3 regions of the Microbispora sp. CL1-1 genome follow, and region 3 is predicted to be linked to each of the others. Evidence: predicted binding sites of a transcription regulator. Region 3 holds the regulator's gene; each other region holds the start of a gene.
The links. The regulator HrcA, encoded in region 3, represses chaperone genes, less so after heat shock. The targets are predictions, from matches to a motif close to TTGGCACTCTCNNNNNGAGAGTGCCAA.
Positions count from the first base shown of each region.

Region 1: groL (chaperonin GroEL) is a predicted target of HrcA. The motif match lies at 3,633-3,659, and genes of this name have one in related genera.
Region 2: groES (co-chaperone GroES) is a predicted target of HrcA. The motif match lies at 4,669-4,695, and genes of this name have one in related genera.

Region 1 is NZ_JAATEK010000036.1:23,144-30,057, forward strand. It holds gene HCK04_RS30965 (trehalose-6-phosphate synthase) at 1-275, opposite strand, end outside; gene HCK04_RS30970 (RNA polymerase sigma factor) at 379-930, shown strand; SAM riboswitch class I at 1,191-1,330, shown strand; gene thrC (threonine synthase) at 1,345-2,619, shown strand; gene HCK04_RS30980 (MoaD/ThiS family protein) at 2,665-2,940, shown strand; gene HCK04_RS30985 (cold-shock protein) at 3,197-3,397, shown strand; gene groL (chaperonin GroEL) at 3,801-5,423, shown strand; gene HCK04_RS30995 (GNAT family N-acetyltransferase) at 5,495-5,923, opposite strand; gene HCK04_RS31000 (AAA family ATPase) at 5,920-6,914, opposite strand, start outside.
Region 2 is NZ_JAATEK010000005.1:266,727-273,640, forward strand. It holds gene HCK04_RS08870 (helix-turn-helix domain-containing protein) at 1-969, shown strand, start outside; gene HCK04_RS08875 (DUF5319 domain-containing protein) at 1,064-1,441, shown strand; gene HCK04_RS08880 (hypothetical protein) at 1,402-1,617, opposite strand; gene HCK04_RS08885 (sigma-70 family RNA polymerase sigma factor) at 1,614-2,240, opposite strand; gene groL (chaperonin GroEL) at 2,575-4,200, opposite strand; gene groES (co-chaperone GroES) at 4,268-4,582, opposite strand; gene HCK04_RS08900 (NAD-dependent epimerase/dehydratase family protein) at 5,063-5,905, opposite strand; gene HCK04_RS08905 (MarR family transcriptional regulator) at 6,045-6,611, shown strand; gene HCK04_RS08910 (class I SAM-dependent methyltransferase) at 6,839-6,914, shown strand, end outside.
Region 3 is NZ_JAATEK010000023.1:119,730-126,643, forward strand. It holds gene HCK04_RS25075 (16S rRNA (uracil(1498)-N(3))-methyltransferase) at 1-730, opposite strand, end outside; gene dnaJ (molecular chaperone DnaJ) at 740-1,879, opposite strand; gene hrcA (heat-inducible transcriptional repressor HrcA) at 1,880-2,893, opposite strand; gene HCK04_RS25090 (DUF3097 domain-containing protein) at 3,339-4,145, shown strand; gene hemW (radical SAM family heme chaperone HemW) at 4,163-5,383, opposite strand; gene HCK04_RS25100 (CDP-diacylglycerol diphosphatase) at 5,764-6,642, shown strand; gene HCK04_RS25105 (hypothetical protein) at 6,880-6,914, shown strand, end outside.

The DNA of each region.
Region 1 (6,914 bases), on a different contig from region 3:
TAGGCCCGGTGGAAGACGGCGGGCGGAATGTCCAGCATGCGGATCGGGCCCGTGTCGAAGGCCCGGTCGAGCCGCCCGCCGTGCGTCCGGCGCACCGCCCCCCGGTCGCCGTCCGACAGCGCCGCGCAGACCCACAGGACGTCGGTGTCCTTGACCACCTCGGACAGGCCGGAGACGAGCCCGCCGCCGCCCCTGCGCATGGTCAGGCCGCCGTCTTCAGACAGCGTGAAGGACACCGGGCCCCGGTTGGACGCGATCAGAACGGTGCTGCTCATCTTCGGGTTCCCTCGATCAGAGCGGGCGCGCATGCCGGAAGATTAATAAAAGCCGACCTCCGTCAATAGGATGTCAACCGATCGCGGGAGGGCTGGATACGGCATGGCACTGGACGACACCACCGAGGACCTGGCCCGATCTGCTGCCCGGGGGGACCATCGCGCGCTCGGCGAACTGCTGCGGCGCATCGAGCCCGACGTGCTGCGGCACTGCGAGAGGCTTCTACCGTATCGGCAGGACGCCGAGGAGGCGGCGCAGGACACGCTGCTCGCCGTGGCGCGCAACATCGCGAGGTTCGAGGGGCGGGCAAGGTTCAGCACCTGGCTGCACATCGTGACCGTCAACTGCGCCAGGACCACCTATCGCTCACTCAAGCGGCGTTCGTCCGAACAGGTGGAGGAGCTGCCCGAGCAGCGGCCCGATCCCCGGCGGGTGAGCGTCATCGCCGGCTCGCGGCTCGACCTGCTCGACGCGATGGAGGCGCTGGAGGCCGAGCGGCCCGACCTCGCCCAGGCGCTCGTGCTGCGCGACATCTGCCAGCTCGACTACGCGGAGGTCGCCGACCAGCTCAAAATCCCCCTCGGGACGGTCAAGTCCCGCATCCACCAAGCGCGCAAGTACGTGCAGAGCGCCCTCGGCGAGGCGTACGGCTGATACAAAACGTCTCGCCATATGAGACGTCAGAACGGACACCGGGGACGCCGGGGTACAGTGCTAGTGCCGCGACTGACAAGATTTGCCCGCACGGGGCGGTGGCCAGACTGGTGCATCGCAAGGCGGAGGAGGAGCTCGTAGCCGGAGGCCACGGGCGACGACGACAACGCCGCGAGGTGCCGCTCTGGGTGACGCGACGGGGCAAAGATTGGCAGGAGGGGCACTTAAGGACCTTCTCTGGAAGGTCCTACAACTGAACATGCTCATCCAGAGGGGTGGAGGGACCGGCCCTGCGAAGCCCCGGCAACCTCCCCGGTGTCGAACTCGTGCCCACGAGGCCCGGCCGGGACAGGTGCCAATTCCGGCTCGTGGCCAAGGTGGTCGCGAGCGAAGATGAGGGAAAGGCCTCGCTTCATGGCGCACACCAGCACTGCCGCTAGCACTCCCGCGAACACCGTCGAGTTCGGCCCCGCCACCGGACTTTCGTGTCGTGAATGTGGCGCTCTTTACGAACTCGGCCCGATTTTCGCCTGTACGGAGTGTTTCGGCCCCCTTGAGGTGGCGTACGACTTCGGCGAGATCCGTCGGGAGGACATCGAGTCCGGCCCGGCGAACATCTGGCGTTACCGCTCCCTGCTCCCCGTTCCCGCCGGCGTGACGGCCAAGCCCAACCTCCAGCCAGGCTGGACCAAGCTCGTGAAGGCCGACAGGCTGGCGGCCGAGCTGGGCCTGCGGTCGCTGCACGTCAAGGACGACTCCGGCAACCCGACCCACTCCTTCAAGGACCGGGTCGTCGCGATCGCGCTGGAGGCCGCGCGCAACTTCGGCTTCCACACCCTGTCGTGCTCCTCCACCGGCAACCTCGCCGGCGCGGTGGGCGCGGCGGCCGCCCGGGCCGGGCTGGACTCCTGCGTGTTCATCCCCGCCGACCTGGAGCCGGCCAAGGTGACCATGGCCGCGGTGTACGGCGGCCGCCTCGTCGCCATCGACGGCACCTACGACGAGGTCAACCGCTTCTGCTCCGAGCTCATCGGCGACGAGCTGGGTGAGAAGTGGGGCTTCGTCAACGTCAATCTCCGGCCCTACTACGCCGAGGGCTCCAAGACGCTGGCGTACGAGATCGCCGAGCAGCTCGGCTGGCGGCTGCCCGACCAGATCGTCATCCCGGTGGCCTCCGGCTCGCAGCTCACGAAGATCGACAAGGGCTTCCGTGAGCTGATCAAGCTGGGGCTGGTCGAGGAGCGGCCCTACCGGATCTTCGGTGCGCAGGCCGAGGGCTGCTCGCCGGTCTCCCGGGCGTTCAAGGCCGGGCAGGACGTGGTGCAGCCGGTGCGGCCCGACACCATCGCCAAGTCCCTGGCAATCGGCAACCCGGCGGACGGGCCGTACGTGCTCGACATCGCGCGCCGGACGGGCGGCGCGGTGGAGGACGTGACCGACGAGGAGATCGTCGACGCGATCCGCCTGCTGGCCAGGACCGAGGGCGTCTTCGCCGAGACCGCGGGCGGCGTCACGGTCGGCGTGCTGCGCAAGCTGGTCCGCGAGGGCCGCCTCGACCCGGACGCCGAGACCGTGGTGCTGAACACCGGCGACGGGCTCAAGACGCTCGACGCGGTGGCCGAGCACGCCCGTCCCACCGCCGTCATCCGTCCCTCTCTCGACGCGTTCCGTGCGGCATTCGCCAACTGAAAGCGTTTCAAAAGGCCCATCGGCAGTAACGAAAGCGAGCGAACAATGAGCGTTTCCGTGCGGATTCCGACGATTCTCCGGACGTACACCAACGGGGCCGCGGAGGTGAGCGGCGAGGGAGGAACGCTTCGCGAGGTCCTGCAGAAGCTCGACGCGGACTACCCGGGCATCGGCGGGCGCATCCTCGACGAGACGGGTAAGATCCGGCGTTTTGTCAACGTCTACGTCGGAGAAGAGGACGTCCGATTCGCCGAGGGTCTGGACACCGCCACGCCGGACGGAGTGCAGATTTCGGTCATCCCCGCCGTCGCCGGAGGCTGAGCCGCCGTACCGGGGCCGAGCACCTGACATGCGCTTCTGCGGGTGGAGAAGTCATACGGTGCCATGGCAAATGGTGCAGCTCTCAACTATTAAACAGTAAAGTGAATATTCTTCGGTCCCGCTTTGAGCGAACGCCAAGTAGTAGTTTGCGGATTGACTCTGTTGTCCTACGGCTTGACACGGGTATGGTCGATGTCGATCGACAAAACCGGGGGCTTCTTGGGTGTGGTCCCCAGCCCAGCAAGAGGAGTCGGAAGTGGCGCAGGGCACCGTCAAATGGTTTAACGCGGACAAGGGCTACGGCTTCATCGCGGTAGACGGTGGTAAGGACGTGTTCGTCCATTACTCGGCAATCCTGATGGACGGCTACAAGGCCCTCGAGCAGGGTCAGCGGGTTGAGTTCGACATCACGCAGGGTCAGAAGGGCCCGCAGGCGGAAGCCGTACGCGCCGTCTGATCCCGTCATCGACCTACGGAAGGCCCGGTGCGCGACCCCGCGCACCGGGCCTTCCGCCTGCTGTACGCCTTCTTTGCCTTACTCGGCCCCGCGGTTCAGGCCGGTGAGTGTGGTGCTCCGGAGGGAGCCTGGCCCCTTGGTCTCGGCCGGCTCGGCTGGTGAGTCTCGGCAGGTGGCGCGGCGCACCGAAGGGATGCTCCGGACATACCGTACAAGCTGGTCAGCATGGCTTCCGCTTGCACTCTCAGGGGTAGAGTGCTAAATACTTGTTTGGCACTCTGAGGTCGAGAGTGACAACAATCGGGATCGGGGCGATGGGGCCCGCGCAGGGATAGCGGGTCCATGCCGTCGCGGGCGTCGGCTCGGTCCGTGAAGACACCCTGCTACTGGGAGGTCTAGCCTAATGGCAGCCAAGATGATCGCGTTTGACGAGGACGCCCGGCGCGGTCTCGAGCGCGGTATGAACCAGCTCGCCGACGCCGTGAAGGTGACCCTCGGCCCGAAGGGCCGCAACGTCGTGCTGGAGAAGAAGTGGGGCGCCCCCACGATCACCAACGACGGTGTCTCCATCGCCAAGGAGATCGAGCTCGAGGACCCGTGGGAGAAGATCGGCGCCGAGCTCGTCAAGGAAGTCGCCAAGAAGACCGACGACGTCGCCGGTGACGGCACCACGACGGCTACCGTGCTCGCCCAGGCGCTGGTCCGTGAGGGTCTGCGCAACGTCGCCGCGGGTGCGAACCCGATGGCGCTGAAGAAGGGCATCGAGGCCGCCGTCGAGCGCGTCAGCGAGGAGCTGTCGAAGCTCGCCAAGGACGTGGAGACCAAGGAGCAGATCGCCTCCACCGCCTCCATCTCCGCCGCCGACACCGAGATCGGCGCCCTCATCGCCGAGGCGATGGACAAGGTGGGCAAGGAAGGCGTCATCACCGTCGAGGAGAGCAACACCTTCGGCCTGGAGCTGGAGCTCACCGAGGGCATGCGCTTCGACAAGGGCTACGTGTCCGGCTACTTCGTGACCGACCCCGAGCGCATGGAGGCGGTCTTCGAGGACCCGTACATCCTGATCGTCAACTCCAAGGTCTCGGCCAACAAGGACCTGCTGCCGCTGCTCGACAAGGTCGTGCAGTCCGGCAAGCCGCTGGTCATCATCGCCGAGGACGTCGAGGGCGAGGCCCTGGCCACCCTGGTCGTCAACAAGATCCGCGGCCTGTTCAAGTCCGTCGCCGTCAAGGCTCCGGGCTTCGGCGACCGCCGCAAGGCCATGCTGGGCGACATCGCCATCCTCACCGGTGGCCAGGTCATCTCCGAGGAGGTCGGTCTAAAGCTCGAGAACGCCACTCTCGACCTGCTCGGCCGCGCCCGCAAGGTCGTCGTCACCAAGGACGAGACCACGATCGTCGACGGCGCCGGTGACGCCGAGCAGATCGCCGGCCGGGTCAACGAGATCCGCGCCGAGATCGAGCGCACCGACTCCGACTACGACCGCGAGAAGCTCCAGGAGCGCCTCGCCAAGCTGGCCGGCGGCGTCGCCGTCATCAAGGCCGGCGCGGCCACCGAGGTCGAGCTCAAGGAGCGCAAGCACCGCATCGAGGACGCCGTCCGCAACGCGAAGGCCGCGGTCGAGGAGGGCATCGTCCCCGGTGGTGGCGTGGCTCTGCTGCAGGCCGGCGCCAACGCGTTCGACAAGCTCGAGGTCAACGGCGACGAGGCCACCGGTGCCGCGATCGTCCGCAAGGCCCTTGAGGAGCCGCTGAAGCAGATCGCCGTCAACGCCGGCCTCGAGGGCGGCGTCGTGGTGGAGAAGGTCCGCAACCTCCCGGCTGGTGAGGGCCTCAACGCCGCGACCGGCGAGTACGTCAACATGTTCGAGTCCGGCATCATCGACCCGGCCAAGGTCACCCGCTCGGCGCTGCAGAACGCGGCGTCCATCGCGGCGCTGTTCCTGACCACCGAGGCCGTCATCGCCGAGAAGCCCGAGAAGGAGAAGGCCCCCGCCATGCCCGGCGGCGGCGACATGGACTTCTGATCCATCTGCCTGCTTCGTCTCAACGGAAGGGCGGTTCCCCTCGGGGGAACCGCCCTTTCCCGTTGAACGCGTCAGGTGAGGCGTCTGACCCAGCGGGCGCAGTCGGTCTGCATCGTGTATCCCGCCGCCGTCCAGGCGTGATGCGCCAGGGCGTTGTCGTGCAGGACCATCGCGTCGGCGCGGAACGCGCCGAACTTCCTGAACCGCTCCTCGGCGGCCCGGATCAGCAGCGATCCGATGCCCATGCGCCGGTGGGCGGGGTCCACGGCGAGCCGGTAGAGGTGGGCGCGCCAGCCGTCCCATCCGGCGATGAGCGTGCCGACCATGCGGCAGTCGATCTCGGCGACGAGCAGCGCCTCGGGATCGCGCTCGATCAGGGCCACCACCTTGCCCGCGTCGTCGTGCCTGTCGGTGTTCTCCGCGGCCTCAAGCCAGAACCGCAGTACGGCCGGGACATCGTCGAGCGCTCCATAGCGGACGCGTACGTCGGGAGAGGTCATCGCAGCTCCTCCGGAAGATCGCGGTCGTGCAGGACGGTCAGCGACGTTACCGCCCGGGTGAGGACCACGTAGAGGCGGGCGAGGCCACGCTCCTCCGCCTCCACGATCGCGGCCGGCTCGACGACGATCACGTGGTCGTACTCCAGACCCTTGGCGAGCGTCGCCGGGACCAGCAGCACCCGGTCGTCGCCCGTCGAGTCGGGGCCGAGCACCGTGTGCGGCACCGCCGCGGCCTCCAGAGCCGCCGAGAGCGCGGGAAGGGCCGAGTCCGGGGCGATGACGCCGATGGAGCCCTCCTGCGCGAGAGCCTGCCGTACGGCCCCGGGGAGGGCGGCGGTGACGTCGGCCTCGCGGCGTACGGACAGGGAGCCTGCGCCGGGACGCAGCGAGCGCGGCGGGGCGAGATCCGGCGCCACGGAGGGCAGCAGCCGCGCGGCGAAGTCGAGGACCTCGCGAGGCACACGGAAGCCGAGCGTGAGCTCGGTGACCTCGCCGGACGGCTGGCCGAGGTGGTCGAGCACGGTCTTCCACGAACGCGCCGACCAGGGAGTGGTGCCCTGGGCGAGGTCGCCGAGCACGGTGGCCGAGCCGGTGCGGCAGCGGCGTCCGAGCGCCCGCAACTGCATCGCCGACAGGTCCTGCGCCTCGTCCACCACGAGGTGTCCCCGCGACGGCGTCCGTTCGATGAGGTCGGCCAGCTCGTCCAGCAGCGCCGCGTCGGCGGCCGTCCACTTGGCCGAGCGGTGCGACTTGTACGGCTTGCGCCACAGGATCAGGGCCTGCTCCTCCGGCGAGAGGTCCGACTTCGCCGCCTTGGCGAGGAACTCCGCGTCCGACAGCAGCCGGAACAGCACCTGCTCGGGGGTGAGCTTCGGCCAGACGGCGTCGAGCACGGCCTTGACCGGCTTCGACCGGGCCACGGCGTCCTGGACCCGGTCGTCGGGCGACTCGCCGCGCCGTTCCATCTGGACGAGCACGGCGTGGGCGAGCC
Region 2 (6,914 bases), on a different contig from region 3:
CCGTTCGAGAGCCTCGGGCTCTCCCCCGACCAGGCGGCCCTCTACACGGCCATGCTGCGGCTGCACCGCGCCACGCTGACCGAGCTGGCCGAGGCCGTCGACCGGCCCGCAGAGGACGTTCTCGACGCCCTGGACGGGCTCGTACGGCTCGGCGCGGTCAACCGGCGGCGCGAGGAGTTCCTCGCCCGGCATCCGGTCGCGACGATCGGACGGCTGGTGGCCGAACGGCTCGACCGCATGGCCCGGGAGACCCGCCAGATCGACGAGGTGCTCGCGGCGGCCGGCCGCCTGACCCATCACTACGACGCGGGCCACGACTGGCACAGCGGGCGGTTCTCGGTCGAGCCGCTGAGCGGCGCCGACGAGCTCTGGGAGAGCGTGATCGGCCTCGCTTTGCAGGCGCCCCCCGCCGAGCTGGTCATGGCCGTGCCCGACCGCCGCACCATGGCCAGGTTCGCCGACGGATTCGTCGGCCAGTGGATCCAGGCCGCCGCGGACGGCATCCTGCGCCCGCGGATGGTCGTCGCGCTCGACGCCGTGTCCGAGCCCGCCATGCGGCAGGTGTGCGCGCGGTTCTCGGCGGCGGGCGCGGGGCTGCGCGCCCTCGACACGGTGCCGAGCTGGTTCTTCGCGCTCGGCGAGGGCACCGCCGGGCTGCCCGCCGAGTGGGGCGTCCCGCTGCCCGAGCACTCCTACAACTGCTACCTGGTCCACGCCCCGGTGGCGGTGGGGGCGCTGCGGGCGCTGTTCGAGGAGCTGTGGGCCCGGGCCGCGCCGATCTTCCCGCGCAACAACGCCCAGCAGGTGCTGCGGCTGGCCGCGCGCGGCCTGTCCGACGACGCCATCGCCCGCCACCTCGGCGTCTCCGTACGCACGGTGCGGGCCAGGTTCGCCGAGGCGATGTCGGAGCTGGGGGCCCAGTCCCGTTTCCACGCCGGAGTGGAGGCGGCCCGCCGCGGCTGGCTGTGAGACCACCTCCAGGATCACGGCCGGATCACGGCCCGACCAGCAGATGGGGCGCTCTTTCGCTCGTGGAGGGGGCCGTGGTCATAAGGTGGGATGCGTGCTGGAAGACGTCCCCCGCGACCCGTTCGCGGATGACCCCAACGACCCCGCGGCGGAGCTTGGAGCGCCCGATGACGTGGAGCCGCTGACGCTCGCCGAACGCGACGAGGCGCTGACCGACCTCGCCGACGTGGAGGTCTTCCGTTCCCTGCTCGAACCCCAGGGCGTGCTCGGTCTCGTCCTCGACTGCCCGGAGTGCGGGGAACAGCACTACTTCGACTGGGACCTGCTGCGCGGCAACCTGCGCCAGATGATCGACAACGGCCGGCCGCAGGTCCACGAGCCGGCCTACCAGCCCGACCCGGCCGACTACGTCAGCTGGGAGTACGCCCGGGGCTATGTGGACGGTGTGATCGACACGGAGGAGAGCCGCTGACTGTCCACGTCGACGACGAGCGCGCCGAGCAAGCGGATGGCGGCGTCCGCGCCGCCCACCAGCTCACGGCGGGCCAGCGCGTCGAGGAGGGCATCGGTCCTCAGTACTTCGCCCTCCACATCGGCATCGCCGTACGACCCGAGGTGGCGAGCCGTACGACGACGTTTCGTGGTCACGCAATCGACTCCAGCTCGGCCAGTTGCCGGAGCCTGGCGAGCGCACGATGCTGCGCGACCCGGACGGCACCTGGTGACATGCCGAGTACATTACCCGTCTCTTCGGCCGACAGGCCCGACACCACCCGCAGGATGAGGAGCTCGCGCTGCGTGTCCGGGAGCCGGGCGAGCAGATCGCGGGCGTGCTGCGCCTCGATGTAGCGCACGACCGTCTCCTCCGGTCCCGGTCCCTCGTCGGGCCCGTCCGGCAGGTCCTGCGTCGGCACGGCCGAGCGCACCGAGCTGCGCAGCGCGTCGGCCACCTTGTGGGAGGCGATGCCGAAGACGAACGAGGCGAACGGGCGGCCCATGTCGCGGTAGCGCGGCAGTGCCGACAGCACCGCGATGCACACCTCCTGGGCCACGTCGTCGGCGATGTGGTATTGACCGGACACCCTGCCCAGTCGGGCTCTGCAGTAGCGAACCACCATCGGGCGTAAATGTCCCAGCAGTGATTCGATCGCGGTGCGATCTCCCTGTACGGCAAGGCTGGTCAGTTCCCTGAGGTCGGGCTCATCCGATCTCGTCGCAAGCCTTACCCCAGTTACGGCGTCGGCGACGCATCCCTCGGTCACGTTAGGCATGATGCCCGCCGCGATCGTTCATGTCGTCATGGTTAATGGCTACGGATTGGTCACATTGACGCGTCGATAACACGCCGTAATCATGTGATCACTCGTCCGTTGGAACATTCCAACCAGAAAGCCCAAAACGCGGGATATACGCCGGACGACTTGACAGGGAAAAAGAAGCGTGCGTCGTTCGCATTGCCCGCGAGGCGGCTTCGTCCCCGGCGGCCCGTCCCGCGACACGGCGGGCAGGGGGCGGGCACGGGGCGGGCACGGGGCGGAAAAGCAGCGCGCCCCGCGGTCCGCCCTTGCGGGCGGGCGCGGGGCGCGAGGCGCGGAAGGCGCGGGATCAGTGGCCGTGACCGTGGCCGTGGCCGTGGCCGCCGTTGGCGGCCGGAGCCTCCTCCTCGGGCTTGTCCACGACGAGGGCCTCGGTCGTGAGCAGCATGCCGGCGATGGACGCGGCGTTCTGCACGGCCGAACGGGTCACCTTGACGGGGTCGATGACGCCCTGGCCCACCAGGTCGCCGTACTCGCCGGTGGCGGCGTTGAGGCCCTCACCCGCGTTCAACTCGGCGATCTTGGTGGTGACGACGTAACCCTCCAGGCCCGCGTTCTCGGCGATCCAGCGGGCGGGCTCGATCAGCGCCTTGCGGACGATCGAGACACCGGTGGCCTCGTCGCCGGTCAGGCCCAGGTCGTCGAGCTCCTTGGACACGTGCACGAGCGCGGAGCCACCGCCGGAGACGATGCCCTCCTCGATCGCGGCGCGGGTCGCGGAGATCGCGTCCTCGAGGCGGTGCTTCTTCTCCTTCAGCTCCACCTCGGTGGCGGCGCCGACGCGCAGCACGCACACGCCGCCGGCCAGCTTCGCGAGACGCTCCTGGAGCTTCTCGCGGTCCCAGTCGGAGTCGGACTGCTCGATCGCGACCTTGATCTCGCGGATGCGGTCCTCGATCGCCTGGGCGTCGCCGGCGCCGTCCACGATCGTCGTGGTGTCCTTGTTGACCACGACGCGGCGGGCCGTGCCGAGCACCTCGAGGCCGACGTGCTCCAGCTTGAGGCCGACCTCCTCGCTGACGACCTGGCCGCCGGTGAGGATCGCGATGTCCTGCAGCATGGCCTTGCGGCGGTCGCCGAAGCCCGGGGCCTTGACGGCGACGGACGTGAAGGTGCCGCGGATCTTGTTGGTCACCAGGACGGCCAGGGCCTCGCCCTCGACGTCCTCGGCGATGACCAGCAGCTGGCGCTTGGTCTGGGCGACCTTCTCCAGCAGCGGCAGGAAGTCCGCGATGGAGGAGATCTTGCCCTGGGTGATGAGGATGTACGGGTCCTCGAGGACCGCCTCCATGCGCTCGGAGTCGGTCACCATGTAGTGCGACAGGTAGCCCTTGTCGAACTGGAGGCCCTCGGTGAACTCCAGCTCCAGGCCCATCGCGTTGGACTCCTCGACGGTGATGACACCGTCCTTGCCCACCTTGTCGAACGCCTCGGCGATCAGGCCGCCGATCTTCGCGTCCTGCGCGGAGATCGTCGCGACGTTGGCGATCTCCTTCTTGTCCTCGACGTGGCGGGCGCTGCTGAGCAGGCGCTCGCTGACCGCCTGGGCGGCCTTGTCGATGCCGCGCTTGAGCCCGAGCGGCTGCGCGCCGGCGGCCACGTTGCGCAGGCCCTCGCGGACCATGGCCTGGGCCAGGACGGTCGCGGTGGTGGTGCCGTCGCCCGCGATGTCGTTGGTCTTGGTGGCGACTTCCTTGGCGAGCTGGGCGCCCAGGTTCTCGTACGGCTTGTCCAGCTCGACCTCGCGAGCGATGGTCACACCGTCGTTCGTGATCGTCGGCGCACCGAACTTCTTGTCGATGACGACATTGCGGCCGCGGGGGCCGAGCGTCACCTTGACGGCGTCGGCGAGAGCGTTCACACCACGCTCGAGAGCGCGCCGCGCGTCCTCTTCGAACTCCAGGATCTTCGGCATTCAGGTCTCCTTGTGAGCGCGCGGAGCCCCGGGCGCAAGGTCCCGGGGCTCCACAAGCCGGCGCGGCCTACTTCTCGATGATGGCGAGCACGTCGCGGGCCGAGAGCACCAGGTACTCCTCGCCGCCGTACTTGACCTCGGTGCCGCCGTACTTGCTGTAGAGGACGACGTCGCCCTCCTTGACGTCGAGCGGGATGCGCTTCTCGCCGTCCTCGTCCCAGTTGCCCGGGCCCACAGCGAGGACACGGCCCTCCTGCGGCTTCTCCTTGGCGGTGTCCGGGATGACCAGGCCGGAGGCGGTGGTCTGCTCGGCCTCAAGCGGCTGGACCACGATGCGGTCGCCAAGCGGCTTAACGGGAACCTTGGTGGCGGTCGTCACGATCGGACCTCCCCTTCAGATTGCGATGAATGAGCTGAAGAGGCGACCAGCGGCCTGCCGTCGCGGGTGTCAGACCTGTCTCGTCGCTGTTGGCACTCTCAATGGCAGAGTGCCAACACGAAACAGTATGCAAGTGGCGCGTGACAGTCAACACGAACCGGCATCGCAGGTCAGACGCATCCGGCGGCGACGCTCCCGAGGTTATGCCCCGTCCGCCGCGCCGGCGTCACCGCCGCCCGCTTCCGGCGGACCGGCGCCTCTCAGCAGGGACAGGCCGCGGGAGGCGCGACGGCGGGCCGGGTTGCCGGCACAGGCGGCGGGGCCACGTTGCGCGGACAGGTCGCGGGGAGTCGCGGCGACAGGCGGCGGGCCAGGTCGCGGGGACAGGGCGCGGGGCGCGGGGACAGGGCGCGGGACGCGGGGACAGGGCGCGGGGAGTCGCGGCGACAGGCGGCGGGGCCACGTCGCGGGGCACGGGGACGGTCAGGCGCGCGAGGCGTACGACCCGGAGCGGACGTCGTCCAGGAGGCCGGGGCGGCTCGGCCTCCAGCCGAGGACCTTCCTGGCCAGGTCGCCGCTCACCACCTGGCTCAGGGCCAGCCCCTCGGCGAAGGGACGCCCGAGCACCTCACCCGCCTCGTCGATCGGCCACGGCACGGCCTTCCCCGTACGGCCCGCGGCCGCCGCCACGTCGGCGACGCTCACCGCCTCCTCGGCGACGGCGTGGAAAAGGCTCCCCGGCGCCGCCTTCTCGATCGCGAGCACGAGCAGGTCCGCCAGGTCGTCGACGTGCACGGTCGCCCAGGTGGGCGCCGGGCCGCCCGCGTGGACATAGCGGCCGTCCTCCTGCCCGGGGGCGGTGAGCAGGGTGGGGATGCCGACGCCCCGGCCGTACACGATGCCGGGCCTCACGACGACGCCGCCCGCGTCGAGCACGAGCCGTTCCACCCGCGGGCGATAGCGGGAGGGGGTGATGGGGTTCACCGGCGCGTCCTCGCCCGCCGCCTCGGTGGTGGCACCGAGCACCCAGACGCCGCTGATGTAGACGAGCCGCGCGCCCCCTCCGGCCAGCGCCTCGATCGCCGCGACGTCCACCTGCTCGTCACCGGTGGGGTTGGCGGAGTGCACGACGACGTCGATGTCCGGCGTCACCGCGCTCTTGAGGGTCTCGGGTTCGTACAGGTCGCCATGGCGCACCTCGCCAGGAACGGCGGTGTCGCGGGCCTTCGGCCGTACGAGCGCGACCGCCTCGTGGCCGCGCTCGGCGAGCCGCTCCGTCAGCACCGAACCGATGTAGCCGGTCGCGCCCAGCACCAGGACCTTCATTTTTCCACCTCTAACATTTTGATGTTTGACTGTTCGATGCCAAAGGTAGCGTAGATCCCATCGATATTTCAACGTCGAAATGTCCGTTACCATGGGTGGTGGAGGAGGAGCGGCGAGGAGAACCCAGACCGCGCGCGCTATGAACGACACCCTCACGAACGAGACCCCCGGGAACGACACCCTCGCCGCCGGCGACCCCGCTCCCCACAACGACGCCGTCGACCAGATCCTCGGCCAGTGGGCCCGGGTGCGCCCTGACGTCGACTGCTCGGCGATGGGAGTGGCCGGGCGGATCTCCCGCGCGTCCCGCCTGCTGGAGAAGGGCATCAAGGAGTATTTCGCCGGGCACGACATCGAACCATGGGAGTTCGACGTGCTCGCGACGCTCCGCCGTGCCAACCCCGATCACCGGCTCTGCATGAGCGATCTCGCCACGGCCGCCATGGTCAGCTCCGCCGCGCTCACCAACCGGGTGGACCGCCTCGTCGCCCGGGGCCTGGTGCATCGCGAGGTCGCGCCGTCCAACCGCCGCATGGTCCTGATCACCCTCACCGGCGAGGGCCGTACGGTGGTCGACACCCTGCTGGAGGGTCACGTGGCCAACGAGGAGCGGATGCTGTCCGGCCTCACCGGCGAGGATCGGGAGCGGCTGTCGGGGCTGCTCTGCAAGCTGCTCGCCTCGCTCGGCGACACCGGCTCCCGCTGACCGGCCCCGAGCCTGCGGTCACCGCCTCCGCGGTCGCCGCCGCCGCGATCGTCCACACGACGAAGCCGCCGCCGCGATCGTCCACACGACGAAGCCTCCGCCGACGTGCGCGGCTCGGCGACACCGGCTCCCGCCGACCGGCCCCGGAGCCGTCGTCGGCTCCGGGTTGTCCACAGGGCGGAGCCTCCGGCCGACGTGCGGGTCCGGCAAACGGTAGCGTCGCGAGCGTGGACCTGGACGCCTTCCGCACGCTGCTCACACCCGCCGGGCGCGGGGCCCTCGACGAGGCCGTGAAGATACTCG
Region 3 (6,914 bases):
AGCGGCCGCAGCGGGACATCAGGACGGCCGCCGCGGCCACGCCCGCAGTCGAGGTGCGCAGCACCGTCGGCCCCAGCAGGGCCGGCGTGGCTCCCGCGGCCCGCAACGTGGCGATCTCCTCGTCGGTGACGCCGCCCTCCGGGCCGACGATCATCACGATGTCGCCCGGCTCCTCCGGCAGGGGCAGGCGGCTCAGCGGCTCAGCGGCCTCCTCGTGCAGGACGACCGCGAGCGCCGCCGACGAGACGAGCGCGCCGACCGCCGCGGTCGTGGCCTGCTCTGTCACCTCGGGCAGATGGAAGCGCCGGGCCTGCTTGGCCGCCTCGCGGGCCGTGCCGCGCCAGCGGGCGAGGGCCTTGGCGGCCCGGTCGCCCTTCCACTGGGTGACGCACCGGGAGGCGGCCCAGGGGACGATCACGTCGACCCCGGCCTCGGTCATCATCTCGACCGCGAGCTCGCCCCGGTCGCCCTTGGGCAGGCCCTGGACGACCACCAGTCTCGGCCGGGGCGGCGGGACCTCATAGCGGCGCAGCACCTCGGCGGTCAGCGAGTCCTTCCCCGCCGCCGTGACCGTGCACTCGGCCACCCGCCCCGCGCCGTCGGTCAGGTCGATCCGCTCCCCCGGCCGCAGGCGGCGTACGGCGGCGGCGTGCCGCCCCTCGGGCCCGTCGAGGACGATCGTGTCCCCCGTCTGGCCGGCCGCGTCCGACAGGAACACGGGAACAGTCATGCGATCAGCTCAGCGGCCGTTGAAGGCGTCCCGCAGGCGGGAGAAGAAGCCCTGCTGGCCCGGGGAGAACTTGCCGGGCGGGCGCTCCTCGCCGCGCAGCTTCGCCAGCTCGCGCAGCAGTTCCTCCTGCTGCGGGTCGAGCTTGCTCGGCGTCTCGACGTTCACGTGGATCAGCAGGTCGCCTCTGCCGGTCTCGTTGAGCCGCTGGACGCCCTTGCCGTACAGGGGGATGACCTGGCCGGCCTGGGTGCCGGGCCGGATGTCGATCTCCTCCGCGCCGTCGAGGGTCTCGATCGTGAGCGAGGTGCCGAGCGCGGCGGCCGTCATCGGGATGGCCACCGTGCAGTGCAGGTCGTCGCCGCGCCGCTCGAAGATCTGGTGCGGCCGCTCGACGATCTCCAGGAACAGGTCGCCGGGAGGCCCGCCGCCGGGGCCGACCTCGCCCTCGCCGGCGAGCTGGATGTGCGTGCCGTCCTCGACGCCGGCCGGGATCCTGACCTTGATCGTGCGCCGGGTCCGCACCCGTCCCTCGCCCGAGCACTCCATGCAGGGGTGCCGGATGACGCTGCCGTACCCGCCGCACTGGGGGCAGGGACGCGAGGTCATGACCTGGCCGAGGAACGAACGGGTCACCTGCGACACCTCGCCGCGCCCGTGACACATGTCGCAGGTGTCGGGGTGCGTGCCGGACGCCGCCCCGGAGCCCTGGCAGACCTCGCAGACCACGGCCGTGTCGACCACGATCTCGCGGGTCGTGCCGAAGGCCGCCTCCGCCAGGTCGAGCTCGACCCTGATGGTGGCGTTGCGGCCCCGGCGGGCACGGGAGCGGGGCCCCCGCGCGGCGCCCGCCGAGCCGAAGAAGGCGTCCATGATGTCGCTGAACGGGAAGCCCGCGCCGAAGCCGCCGGCTCCGGCCCCCGCTCCGCCGCCACCGCCGAACGGGTCGGCGCCCATGTCGTACATGCGGCGCTTGCCCGCGTCGGACAGCACCTCGTACGCCTGGTTGATCTCCTTGAACCGCTCCTGGGTCTCCGGATCGGGGTTGACGTCCGGGTGCAGCTCACGGGCAAGACGGCGGTATGCCTTCTTGATCTCTTCCTGGCTGGCGTCGCGCCGTACGCCAAGGGTCGCGTAGTAGTCGTTGGACACTTATGACCCCGCCAGGATCTGGCCGACGTAACGCGCCACCGCGCGCACCGCACCCATCGTCACCGGATAGTCCATTCGTGTCGGGCCCAGCACTCCGAGCCGGGCCAGTTCTCTGTCGCCCGAACCGTATCCGGCGGCCACGATAGACGTGCCGCGGAGCCCGCTGTAGGGGTTCTCGGATCCGATGCGGACGGTCAGTTCGGAAAGCCCGCCGGTCTCCCCCAGCAGGCGGATGAGGACGACCTGCTCCTCCAGGGCCTCCAGCACGTCCCGCAGGCCGATGCTGAAGTCGGCGGCGGCCAGGTTGGCCGTGCCACCGAAGACGATCTTCTCCTCGTGCCGCTCCACGAGCGTCTCAAGCAGCACGGAGAGGATCGTGGCCGCCACCGGCCTGTCCTCGGGGGGCAGGCGGTCGGGAATGTCGGCCACCGTCTCCGGCACCTGGGACAGGCCGCAGCCGTCCAGGCACGCGTTGAGCACGGCGCGCAGATTCGCGATCCGGTCGTCGGCGATGGCCTCGGGCAGATCGACCACACGCTGCTCGACCCGCCCGGTGTTCGTGATCAGCACCAGCATGACCCGGCGCTCCGCGAGCGGGACGATCTCCACATGGCGGACCGACGACCTGGTGAGCGAGGGATACTGCACCACCGCGACCTGACGGGTGAGCTGCGCGAGCAGCCGCACCGTACGCATGACGATCTCGTCGAGGTCCACGGCCCCGGCGAGGAAGGTCTCGATGGCCCTGCGCTCGGCACCCGACAGCGGCTTGATCTGGGACAGCCGGTCGACGAACAGCCGGTATCCCTTGTCCGTCGGCACCCTTCCGGCACTGGTGTGCGGCTGGGTGATGTAGCCCTGCTCCTCCAGCGCCGCCATGTCGTTGCGGATCGTCGCCGGAGAGACGCCGAGGTTGTGCCTGTCCGCCAGGGCCTTGGACCCCACCGGCTCGTTGGTGGACACGTAGTCCTCGACGATGGCCCGCAGGACGGCGAGCTTGCGGTCGTCGAGCAATGTGTCACCTCCCTGTGCCTGGAAACACCGACTCTGGCACTCTGTGTTCCCGAGTGCCAAGTGTACGGCTACCACCCCACCTGGTGCGATAACGCGCAGGGGGGCACGGACAAGCGGGCTGCGAATCGACCGCAAGCCGCATGGCCGACTCTTCACCCTATGCACGAGCACCAGAGACCCGCGCCGGCCGAGGCGACCACGCGGGTTCCCCGCCCATGATGCCCCCGGCACGGCCCGGCGCGCCCCTGTGGCTGCCGCACCCGTTTCCCCCGCCGTACGCCGCTCCCCGGCCGATCCGGCCCCGCGCTGCTGTGGGTCCCTGGGTGCTCTTCGCCGTCCTGCCGGTCGTGCCGGCTTCCTGGCCGCGCCGATCGTGACGATCGTCGTACTCGCGCGCCGCTCCGCGGCCCGCCGCCGCAGGGCGTGATTTGCTAGCGTTCCCCGCATGTACGGGCGGGACGTGCTTTCCGGAGACTGGCGGCGGCCACGGCGGGGGCAGATCCCCGAGGTCCCGGCAGAGCCCGACCTCGTGGTGGAGGACGCCGAGGGCCGCTTCTGCGGCGCCGTGGTGGCCTGCGACAAGGAGGCCGTGACGCTGGAGGACCGGTTCGGCCGCAGGCGGGTGTTCCCGCTGACGCCCGCCGGGTTCCTCCTCGAAGGCAAACCGGTGACGCTGGTGCGGCCCCAGGCCGGCCCCAAGGGCCCGCTGCGGAGCGCCTCCGGGTCGATCGCGGTCGAGGGCCTGCGCGCGCAGGTCGCCAAGGGGAGCCGCATCTACGTCGAGGGCGTCCACGACGCCTCGCTGGTGGAGAAGATCTGGGGACACGACCTGCGGGTGGAGGGGGTCGTCGTCGAGTTCCTCGAAGGGGTGGACGACCTCCCTGCCATCGTCGAGGAGTTCGGCCCCGAGCCGGGCAGGCGGCTCGGCGTGCTCGTCGACCACCTGGTGCCCGGCTCGAAGGAGAGCCGCATCGCCGCCCGGGTGTCCGGGGACGACGTGCTCGTCGTCGGGCATCCGTTCGTGGACATCTGGCAGGCGGTCAAGCCCCGGGCGCTCGGCATCCCCGCCTGGCCGGACGTGCCGCGCGGCGTGCCCTGGAAGGAGGGCGTGATCGCCGCCCTCGGCTGGCGGATGGACCCCCAGGAGGCGTGGCGGCACATCCTGAGCCGGGTCACGACCTACGCCGACCTGGAGCCCGAGCTCCTCGGCCGTGTGGAAGAACTGATCGACTTCGTCACCGCCCCCGTTTAAGGGGTGAGATCCCGGATCTAAGGGGTGAGGTCCCGGACCACCGCGTCGGCGAGCAGCCTGCCGCGCAGCGTGAGCACGGCCTGGCCGGCCTTGAACGCCTCCACCTCCAGCAGTCCGTCCGCCAGTGCCCGCGCGCACGCCGTACGCGCCTGGGGGGCGAGGTCGGCCAGCGGGAGACCCGAGGCGAGGCGCAGCTCCAGCATGACTCTTTCGACGGCCCTGTCCTCCGCCGACAGCACCTCGCGGGCGTGCGCGGGCGAGGTCCCGGCCGCCAGCCGGGCGGCGTACGCCGCCGGATGCTTGACGTTCCACCAGCGGGTGCCGCCGACGTGGCTGTGCGCCCCCGGCCCGGCCCCCCACCAGTCGCCGCCGGTCCAGTAGAGCAGGTTGTGGCGGCAGCGCGCCTCGTCTCCCGCCGCCCAGTTGGAGATCTCGTACCAGCTCAGGCCCGCGGCCGTCAGCATCTCCTCGGCGATCAGGTAGCGGTCGGCCGCCACGTCGTCGTCCGGCATCGGCAGCTCGCCGCGCCGGATGCGTGCGGCGAGCCGGGTGCCGTCCTCGACGATCAGGGAGTACGCCGAGACGTGGTCGGGCCCGGCGGCCAGCGCGGCCTCCAGGGAGGCCCTCCAGTCGTCGTCGCTCTCCCCCGGCGTGCCGTAGATGAGGTCGAGGTTGACGTGCTCGAACCCGGCGTCGCGGGCCTCTCGTACGGCCTCGGCGGGCCGGCCGGGGGTGTGCCGCCGGTCGAGGACGGCGAGGACGTGCTCGCCCGCGCTCTGCATGCCGAAGCTCATCCGGGTGAACCCGCCCGCCCGCAGTTCCTTCAGGTAGGCCGGGTCGACGGACTCGGGGTTGGCCTCGGTCGTCACCTCGGCGCCGGGCCGCAGGCCGAACTCCTCGCCGATGGCGTCCAGGATCCGTACGAGGTCGGCGGCGGGCAGCAGGGTCGGCGTGCCGCCACCGAAGAAGACGGTCTCCACGGGCGGCGCGGCGTCTCCCAGCACGCGCCGGGCCAGCCGTATCTCCTCGACCGCGGTGGCGGCGTAGTCGCGCTGTGATGCGCCGGGCCCCAGCTCGGACGCCGTGTAGGTGTTGAAGTCGCAGTAGCCGCAGCGCGTCGCGCAGAACGGGACGTGGACGTAGAAGCCGAACGGACGGGAGCCGAGCCCGTCGAGGGCCTCGGACGGCAGCTCGCCGCTCGGGGGGACGGGATCGCCGTCGGGAAGCACGGAAGGCACGCTCTCCAGTCTGCCGCCACTTGCACCCTGCCCTCGACGCCCGGTCTGGTATCACTGCCGGTTTTTCGCTCTCGCCCGAATATCGCACGATATGCGATGCCGGAATATCTCTTATGAGCATTCGCCCGGCCGAGATTTCCGGGTCCGTTCGCCGCGCGCCAGGAGATTCTCTCGACCCCCCGGGGAAGTGTTCCGATCTTTCCTACGGAAAATCAAGCCTGCGCCAGGGGCTTTTACCGGCCACCAGAGAGGGGATCAACCTCGCCGAGTGCGTCGATCTTTCACTGACGACGCCGTTTCCGGTCTCGCGTACGGCCTGAACCGCAAGGCGCGCGAAGATCGCGGCAAATAGCAACAGATGCGGGTTGTCGGGGGTAGTCATGCATGAAAACGACGAGGCGAGCGAGCTGACGCGGCGCCGGTTCATCCAGTTCTCCAGTATGGCGGGCGCCACCATACTCACAGGCGCGAGCATTCTCGCCGGCGCCGGGCACGCGCTCTCCGCGCCTTCGCCGACATGCGGCCCAGACCCCGACGAAAATGATTGCGGCAATCCCCACAGTAAGGAGCCCCTCTGGACAAAAAGTCAGGACTGCTTCAAAAAAGGCACCTGCCTGCAGAACCACCCAGACTTCGTGGTGATGAAGGGCAACCCGAGCAAGAAGAAGTACGTCAACTACCTCCTCATCCCCACCAAGCGGATCAACGGCATCGAGTGTCCGTGGATCTGCTGCAGCACCGCACCGAATTATTGGAGCGCCGCCGACTACTGCGCCACCCAGCAGCCCACCGAGGTTCCCGCCCCGGTGGGATTGGGGATCAATTCGAGGCCGGCGAGACAGCTCGACCAGTTGCACATCCACATGGCGCGGGCGCGCCCGGAGTCCTATAACGACCTCGTCGCCCAGGACAAGCTGGCCGCCAGAACCGTAGAGAATTGGGCGGACACGCGCGTGTCGATCACCGGCTACAGCGAGCAGCACCACACGAACATCCAACACACCTACCGCGTGCTCATCTGGGGGGGATTCACCCACGACAATCTCTTCGCCATGCTCAGGAGCATGCTGGTCCACACGCCGCACGGAGGGACCATCGCCAAGGCTCAGGCGATCATGTACCTCCAGACGCTGATCGTGATACCTCGGCCCTTCGGCGGCTACTACATCGTCAACAGCGAGAGGAGCCTGGAGAAACCGGGGACGTCCAAGGCGGATGGAAGCGACACCTGCGACCCCCTGCTTCTCATGCATCCGTGACCCCGTCACCGTTCGCATGGCAGCGCCCGAACTAAGTGCGTACGACGCCGTGGTCGCGCGCGAGGCGCCGTCGCACGCGTGGCAGCACGGTCGCGCGTGTGGGCGGCATGATCGCGTGCGTGGCGCCGGCCCGCCGCACTGGGGCGCTGCCATTGACGCCCTGATCACCTCGGTCTACGATCGCGGCAATTTACAGGAAACTTTCCTATAAAAAGCGCTCGGGAGGCCGGCGTGCTCATGAGAAGGACTCTCGCCGCGGCGGTCGCCGCCAC